Regions from separate parts of the Rhizobium sp. YAF28 genome, predicted to be linked through region 1. Evidence: riboswitches for the same ligand, from Rfam matches in the RefSeq annotation. Region 1 holds a riboswitch; the other holds the start of a gene.
The links. A riboswitch is a leader RNA that binds a small molecule or an ion and turns the genes downstream of it on or off. The one in region 1 is predicted to bind cobalamin.
Positions count from the first base shown of each region.

Region 1 (4,209 bases):
GGGCTTCGATCAAGGCTTCGACGGGCTTAGTTTCGCCGCTCTGCACGAGGGCGCGGTAGAAGGCGATGGCGACAGTAGGTGGCGTCCCCTTCCGGACTTGAACTTCGGCTTTGGCAAGCCGCCGCCACTCCTCAACTCCGACAAGCCCTCGCCCCGGCCACCAGATCCCCGCCTTCATCAGCGGCGCGGCTGGCGCCGGCTTCTCCGCCCCCGAAAGCATCGCTGATGCATAGGCAAGAAAGCCTTGCGCATTGGCGTCGCCGCCCTCGATCAGATACGCCCACAGCGCATTCAGATCATCAAGCGACACATTGGAAAACGGCGTCAGCCCCGCATCCGGCCGCGCATCGCCCGGCAGCACCGCAATCAGCGCCCCGTTACGAGCGGCAACCGCATGCAGCGCCTCCAGTGCGTAGTGAAAGTAGCTCGCCCCACCCAGCGCCCGCACGATGATCAGCTTCGCATGCCGTGCCGTGCGTTCGACGTAGGTATCGACCGACATCGGATGCTTCATGCTCATCAGGCTCGCAAGCCTGAGCGTATGCCCGCTCGCCCCGCCGGAATGAGCCGCAGCGATTGCCGCAAGCTCGGTGTCGGCGGCCGAGAGGAACAGGATATCGCCCGGCGACTGGCCGAGGTCGATGGCCTCGTCCCCGTCGCTGATCGTTCCCTGTTGAGCCAGAAGCAGGTGCATCGAAACCCCTTAGACCAGTGCCGCGATCGCCTTGCGCACCGCGTCCTGATCCATCTCATGCAGGCCGATGACGACGAGGCGCGTGGTGCGGGCTTCGCCCGGCGTCCAGGCGCGGTCGAAATACTGGTCGATGCGGGCACCCACGGCCTGCAGCTGCAGGCGCATCGGCTTGCCGGAGACATCGATGAAGCCCTTGAGACGCAGCACGTCATGCTCGGCGATAATGCCCTTCAGCTTCTCGACGAAACCTGATGTATCGGCGATAGCGCCGAGCTCGACGACGAAACTGTCGAATTCGTCGTGATCGTGCGGCGTACCGTCCTCATGCTCCAGCTCGTGATGGGACTTGCGGTTGACGATATCGTCTTCCGTGCCGATGCCGAGGCCGAGCAGCACGCTTGCCGGCACCTCGCCATTCCTGGCCTCGATCATCACAGGCTTGCGGGCGATGCGCGAGGCGACTTCGCTTTTCACACGGCCAAGGCCGTCAGCGTCGATCAGGTCGGTCTTGTTGAGCACGATCAGATCAGCGCAGGTCAGCTGATCCTCGAAGAGCTCCTCGATCGGGCTTTCATGATCGAGCGATTCATCCTCGACCCGGCGTGCATCGACAGCATCATGGTCATCGGCAAAACGCCCTGCGGCAACAGCGGCGCTGTCGACCACGGTGATGACGCCGTCAACGGTGACTTCGCTTCTGATGTCCGGCCAGTTGAAGGCGGCGACCAGCGGCTGTGGCAAGGCAAGGCCTGAAGTTTCGATGACGATATGGTCCGGGCGCTGCTCGCGCTCCAGAAGCTTGGTCATGGTCGGAATGAAATCGTCGGCGACCGTGCAGCAGATGCAGCCATTGGTGAGCTCGATAATATCGTCCTCGGTGCAATTCTCCGCCCCGCAGCCCTTCAGCACATCGCCATCGACGCCGAGATCGCCGAACTCGTTGATGATGAGCGCAATCTTCTTGCCGCCGGCATTGGTGAGCAGGTTGCGGATCATTGTCGTCTTGCCCGCACCGAGGAAGCCAGTGATGACGGTCGCGGGAATTTTCTGCTGCATGGATTTAACCCTTCATTTTCAGCGGCAGACCTGCCGCGATAAAATACACGTCGTCGGCCACAGCCGCGATCATCTGGTGCAGCCGGCCGGCATGGTCGCGAAAATCCCGCGCCATGCGGTTCTCAGGCACGATGCCGAGGCCGACTTCATTGGAAACGATGACGAGCCGCGCCTTTGCCTGCGGTAGAAAGGCGGCAAGGGCGGCGGACTGGGCGGCGATATCGCGCCCCTCCATCATCAGATTGGTGAGCCACAGCGTCAGGCAATCAACGAGAACAGCCCTGCCCTCGCCGTCGATTGCCGCAAGGCGCTCGGTAAGGTCGAGCGGTTCCTCATGCGTGGTCCAGGAGGGGCCGCGGTCGGCCTTGTGCTGGTCGATACGCGCCTGCATTTCGTCATCCCAGGCGCGGCCTGTGGCGATGTAGTGGCGGTCGAGGCCGCTTGTGGTGACGAGGTTTTCGGCGAAGCGGGATTTGCCGGAGCGGGCGCCGCCAAGGATGAAGGTGGCGTTGAGAAGGCTCTTGGTCATGCCACGGCCGCCCTTGGAGCGAAGGCGCGGCTCCACCCACTTCCCTCATCCCTGTGCTTGTCACAGGGATCCAGCGTGCCCAAGTCCTTGGGCACGAGAGACTCACTCAACGACGGCGTAGATTCACTCACTGCGCGGACGCGCCGTGGCTGGATTCCTGTGACAAGCACAGGAATGAGGGAGGAGAGGAAAGTGCGCGCCGGGTAACGTCCACCAACAGGCGCCAGACGCATCCCATCAGGAGGTACCGAACCGACACCTTTCACATGCACCACCAGAGGCAGCGCTGAATCAAATCCTTCAGCCAAGACAACCTCCGTGCTGGCAGCGGGCAAACGGCCCAGTATGGGCATTGTGCCCGGCACGGATGGCAGGTCTCCTGGCTCGCAGTTAGCGGCCGCGACAGGGGCAGACCGTTTCCGGTCGCCCCTGATCGTGCCAGCGGATCCGCCTCGCCTTCCCGGCTGCTTCTCGTGAAAAGGCGGACGATTCGTAGAAATAGAGGCGTCCTGCCCCGGCTGATCACGATGCATTCCAGTGGCTTTTCCGGCACTTATACCGCCTTGCCCGCCTGCAGAATGCGAGGCTGTCAGCGCAACGGCTAAAATACCGGACGGAAGACCCTGACTGCTCTACAGTCGCGGGGTCGGCTGTGATGAAGGCGCCCGGCTTGGGTCCGCCCCGTCACATTCCCTTTTCATCCGGAAGGCGTAAGGCCGATCCGGAACCATCCATTATGTCAATTCATGGTTAGGCTTCCGCCCCGGGCATGTCAATCGGCGCACTGGGTGCACACAGAGATCATCTCGACTTACACTACCGATATTATCGTCTTTAATCAAAGGTTTACGTCACAAAAACTTTACGGCGCAGTCGGTATTTTGCCGCAATTGCCGCTCATGCGGATGCCGGCTCCGCCCTTGACCCCCACTCCTGCCGCCTAGTTTCCCCATGATGCTCTCCCGAATGGATATTCGCCGCCTCGGCCCTCTCGGCACCGTCTTTGATCCGGGACGCCTGCGCGCGCTTATCCGCCACAGCGAAATGGGCATGGTCTTTGCCGGCGCGCTCGTCGGTATCGCCTCGGGGCTTGCGGTCACCGCCATGAGCTATGTCTCGGAAGAGATGCACAGGCTGATCTTCGGCATAGACGGCACGACGAGGCTCAGCGCCTCGCAGATCGACAGTAAGTTCCTGCTGATGACGGCCCCGGTTGCCGGCGGCATGCTGCTCGGCCTGTTGATCTTCATTCTCGCCAGATGGCGCAAGAAGCCGATGGTCGACCCGATCGAGGCCAATGCCTTGCATGGCGGCCGCCTGTCGCTGACGGACAGCATCCTCGTCGCCATCCAGAACCTCGTTTCCAACGGCTTCGGCGCGTCCGTCGGTCTGGAGGCCGGCTATACGCAGCTTGCAGCCGGCATCGCTTCGAAATTCGGCCTGAAGCTGCAGCTGCGCCGCTCCGACATGCGCGTCCTCGTCGGCTGCGGCGCGGCCGGCGCCATCGCCGCCGCCTTCAATGCACCGCTGACGGGCGCCTTCTATGCCTTCGAGCTGATCATCGGCACCTACACCATCGTCTCGCTGACGCCCGTCGTCGTCGCGGCCCTCGTCGCTACACTGGTCGCCCGGCTGCTATCCGGCAGCGATTTCATCATCGATGTCGGCAGCTTCGGCGCTGTCCAGCCCGCCGATTACGTACCGGCGATCGCCCTTGGCGCCTTCTGCGCCGGCATCGGCATCCTCATCATGCAGGGCGTCTCCTTCGTCGAGGAACTGGCGCGCAAAAGCTCCATCGCGCTACCCTTCCGCCCGGCGCTCGGCGGCCTGGTCGTCGGCCTGCTGGCGCTGGCCTCGCCGCAGGTCCTCGCCGCCGGTCACGGCGCGCTGCATCTCAACCTCTCCCATGAGATCACCATTCCCGCGCTGA
Region 1 covers NZ_JBFRCX010000005.1:152,708-156,916, forward strand. Annotated here, with positions in the region: gene cobN (cobaltochelatase subunit CobN) at 1-694, opposite strand, end outside; gene cobW (cobalamin biosynthesis protein CobW) at 704-1,750, opposite strand; gene cobU (bifunctional adenosylcobinamide kinase/adenosylcobinamide-phosphate guanylyltransferase) at 1,755-2,279, opposite strand; cobalamin riboswitch at 2,632-3,026, opposite strand; gene AB4Z13_RS13150 (chloride channel protein) at 3,234-4,209, shown strand, end outside.

Region 2 (4,209 bases), on a different contig from region 1:
TTGTTCTTGGCGAGCTCGAAAGTGATGTCGGGCACGACGACGCCGAGCGACAGCGTCTTGATACGGATCTTCTCGTCAGCATTTTCGCGCTTGGTATCAAGGAAGCGCATGATGTCAGGGTGATGGGCGTTGAGATAAACGGCACCCGCACCCTGCCGAGCACCGAGCTGGTTGGCATAGGAGAACGAGTCTTCGAGCAGCTTCATGACGGGGATGATGCCGGAAGACTGGTTTTCGATCTGCTTGATTGGCGCGCCAGCCTCGCGGATGTTCGTCAGCGATAGCGCCACGCCACCGCCGCGCTTGGAAAGCTGCAGCGCCGAATTGATGGAGCGGCCGATCGATTCCATATTGTCTTCGACACGCAGCAGAAAGCACGAGACGAGCTCGCCGCGCTGCTTCTTGCCGGCATTGAGGAAAGTCGGCGTTGCCGGCTGGAAGCGGCCGGTGATGATCTCTTCGACCAGATCACGGGCAAGCTGCTCATTGCCTTCGGCAAGTGCCAACGCCACCATGCAGATGCGATCTTCATAGCGCTCCAGATAGCGCTTTCCGTCGAAGGTCTTCAGCGTGTAGCTGGTGTAATATTTGAAGGCGCCGAGGAAAGTCGGGAAACGGAACTTCTTGGCATAGGCCTCGTCGAACAGGTCGCGGACGAAGTTGAAGGAATACTGGTCGAGCACTTCCTGCTCGTAATAGCCTTCGGTCACCAGATAATCGAGCTTCTCCCGGAGATTATGGAAGAACACCGTGTTCTGGTTCACGTGCTGCAGGAAATACTGCTTGGCCGCCATGCGGTCCTTGTCGAGCTGGATCTTGCCCTGCTCGTCATAGAGGTTCAGCATCGCGTTCAGCGCGTGATAATCCAGCGCGTCCGCTGCCTTTAGCGGTTTTGCGCCCGCATCTCGCTTCAAATTTGTTCCTGTGTCCAAAATCGTCCCATCCCGTCTTTGACATTGGCGACATCCTCGGCAGTCCCCAGAAGCTCGAACCGGTAGAGGTAAGGCACCTGGCATTTCTGCGAGATCACGTCGCCGGCAAGCCCATAGGTCTCGCCGAAATTGCTGTTGCCCGCAGCAATGACGCCACGGATGTTGGAGCGGTTTTCCGCATCGTTGAGGAAACGGATCACCTGCTTGGGCACGGCTCCCTTTACGATCCCGGGGCCGCCATCCCCGCAATAGGTGGGCGAGATCAGCACATAGGGTTCGCGAATGTGGATGTCCTCAACGCCTACGGGAATGCGCGCCGCGCGCAGTCCCAGCTTCTCGACGAAACGATGGGTATTCTCAGACCGGCTGGAATAATAGACGATCAGGCCCACCGCTCTTCTCCGATCAGGAGAGCGCGCTGATCATATCGGGACGGAAGCCCGCCCAGTGGTTCTCGCCGGCAACGACGACCGGAACCTGCATGTAGCCCATGCCGCGAACGCGATCGAGCGCGTCGGCATCCTCGGAGATATCGATGATCTGATAGTCGACGCCCAGGCGGTCGAGGGCGCGATATGTGGCGGTGCACTGAACGCAGGCAGGCTTGCTGTAAACGGTAACGCTCATCATGTTCCTCGTGATGTCAATGGATTCCGGACGCAGAACTAGGATCGGGCGCCTTGCGGCGTCCGGGGTAACGCTCGATATTGATCTGGCAAAGTTGGCGTTTTACACGCCGGATTCGATCCCTCGCGGGATTTGCGCGGGCGGCGGCTTTGATGCTCTCGACATGACTTCAACCCCGAAGTGCTCATGCGGACTTCCGGGGGCAGCGCAACAGGTGCGGATTTGATCCGCCTCACATATACGCGACCTTCCGGACACCCCGCCCGTGGACGTTTCGTTCAAGGCAGGTCTCCTGGCTCGCGGGTCGAAGCACCCTGCCCCCAGCCTTCCCAAAGCGTCATGCCTCAGTGACCTGAAATCGGACAGTTGCTCGCCGCTTACAGTTGCGGGGGCAGCTCCGGCCTTGTTTTGCCATCATGGCAAACCGCACCGTATTCCCGTCTTAGCCTGCGATCCCTAGCGAATCGAAGGAACCTTGAACACTAGATATAGTACTCGAATCGGAGTTGGCGTCAACGGATGGTTTGTGCGTCGCGTTACGGCATATTTGAAATTGCTACATTCCTGTGAAAAACGTGGTTAACGAATGCTTAAAGAAAGTAGGCTGTGGAGAAGGCCCCAATGAAGAGAGCCGGCCTATAGCCGGCTCTCTGATTTTCGACTCCAGGTTCAGGCCCGAATCGTCGATGCGGCATGTCGTAATATTCGGGCGGCAGCGACCATGTTGACGAGCGCCGGGCGAACCTCTTCCCACCTGCGCGTCTTCAATCCGCAATCCGGATTGATCCAGAGCTGCCCGTCCGTCAGACGCTCGCGCGCCAGCGTCAGGAGCTCCGTCATCTCCTCGACATCAGGAACGCGCGGCGAATGGATGTCGTAGACGCCGGGGCCGATCTCGTTCGGATATTTGTAGCTACGGAAGGCCTCCAGCAGTTCCATCTTCGAACGTGACGTCTCGATGGAGATCACATCGGCATCCATCGCCGCGATGGCATCGATGATCTGGTTGAACTCCGAATAGCACATATGCGTATGGATCTGCGTTTCGTCCGCCACGCCGGAGGCGCATAGGCGGAAACTCTCGACGGCCCAGTCGAGATAGGTCTTCCAGTCGGCCTTGCGCAGCGGCAGGCCCTCGCGCAGCGCCGCCTCGTCGATCTGGATCATTGCCGCACCGGCCCTTTCGAGATCGAGCACCTCGTCGCGGATCGCCAGCGCGATCTGCCGGCTGACGTCGGCGCGAGAGAGATCGTCGCGCACGAAGGACCAGTTGAGGATCGTCACCGGCCCGGTCAGCATGCCCTTCACGGGCTTCTCCGTCAGCGACTGCGCATAGCGCCACCACTCGACTGTCATCGGCTTCGGCCGGGAGACGTCCCCGAAGATAACAGGCGGTCGGACGTAACGGGAGCCATAGCTCTGCACCCAGGCATGTTGAGTGAAGGCGAAGCCGGAAAGCTGCTCACCGAAATACTGCACCATGTCATTGCGTTCGAATTCGCCGTGGACAAGCACGTCGAGGCCGATTTCCTCCTGCCAGCGGATCGCCGCTTCGGTCTCCTTTTTCAGAAAGGCATCATAATCCGCCTCGCTGATCGTGCCCTTGGTGAAAGCGGAGCGGGACTTTCGAACATCTGATGTCTGCGGGAAGGAGCCGATCGTCGTCGTCGGGAACAGCGGCAGGCGAAGCTTACGCTCCTGCAGTCCGGTCCGCTCGGCAAAATCGCTGCTGCGTGTCTTCATCGCCTCGTCGATCGCGGCAACCCGCTGTCTGACCTTCAGATCATGTACGCGCGTAGATGCGGCGCGCGATGCAACGGCCTGCGAGGCTGCCGCAATCACCTGGGAGGCCTTGCCGGCATCGCCGAGCGCTGCGATCTCCTCAAGCTTCTGGGCAGCGAAGGCGAGCCATGATTTCAGCTCACCATCCAGCCCGCTCTCCAGTTCCAGATCGATCGGCACGTGCAGCAGCGAGCAGGACGGCGCGATCTGTAGCCGGTCCGCACCAAAGTGCTGGACAAGCGGCTCGATCCTCTCCCGGATCGCCGCAAGGTCTGCCTTCCAGATATTGCGCCCGTCGATGACGCCAAGCGAAAATGTCAGATCGCTGGGTGCCTTGAAAAGGGCATCGATCTGCTGTGGAGCGCGAACGAGATCGACATGCAGGCCGGCAACCGGGAGCGAGAGCGCCGTCGGCAGATTGTCGCCGATCGCGCCGAAATAGGTGGCGACCATGATCTTCAGGTCGGGCACCAATTCATGCAGCGCACGATAGGTATGCTGCAGTGCTGCCTGCTCTTCCTGTGAAAGATCGAGCACGAAGCAAGGTTCGTCGATCTGCACCCAGTCGACACCGGCTGCACGAAGTTCTGCCAGTACTTTTGTATAAACAGGCAACAAGCGTGCAAGCAGGTCAATCGGCGCAAAACCTTCTTCGCTTCCCTTGGCGAGTTTCAGGAAGGTAACCGGACCGAGGATGACCGGCCGGGTATGGATGCCAAGTGTCTTGGCCTCGACGAAGGCATCAAGTGGCTTGTTCGCCGTCAGGGCAAAGGTCTGATCGGGGCCGAGTTCCGGCACCATGTAGTGGTAGTTCGTGTCGAACCATTTCGTCATTTCGAGCGCCGGCGCGCCATGCCCGTGATGGTGC
Region 2 covers NZ_JBFRCX010000007.1:398,532-402,740, forward strand. Annotated here, with positions in the region: gene nrdE (class 1b ribonucleoside-diphosphate reductase subunit alpha) at 1-932, opposite strand, end outside; gene nrdI (class Ib ribonucleoside-diphosphate reductase assembly flavoprotein NrdI) at 911-1,324, opposite strand; gene nrdH (glutaredoxin-like protein NrdH) at 1,338-1,559, opposite strand; cobalamin riboswitch at 1,825-2,052, opposite strand; gene metE (5-methyltetrahydropteroyltriglutamate--homocysteine S-methyltransferase) at 2,229-4,209, opposite strand, start outside.
Region 2: another riboswitch for cobalamin. It lies ahead of nrdH (glutaredoxin-like protein NrdH); the one in region 1 lies ahead of cobU (bifunctional adenosylcobinamide kinase/adenosylcobinamide-phosphate guanylyltransferase).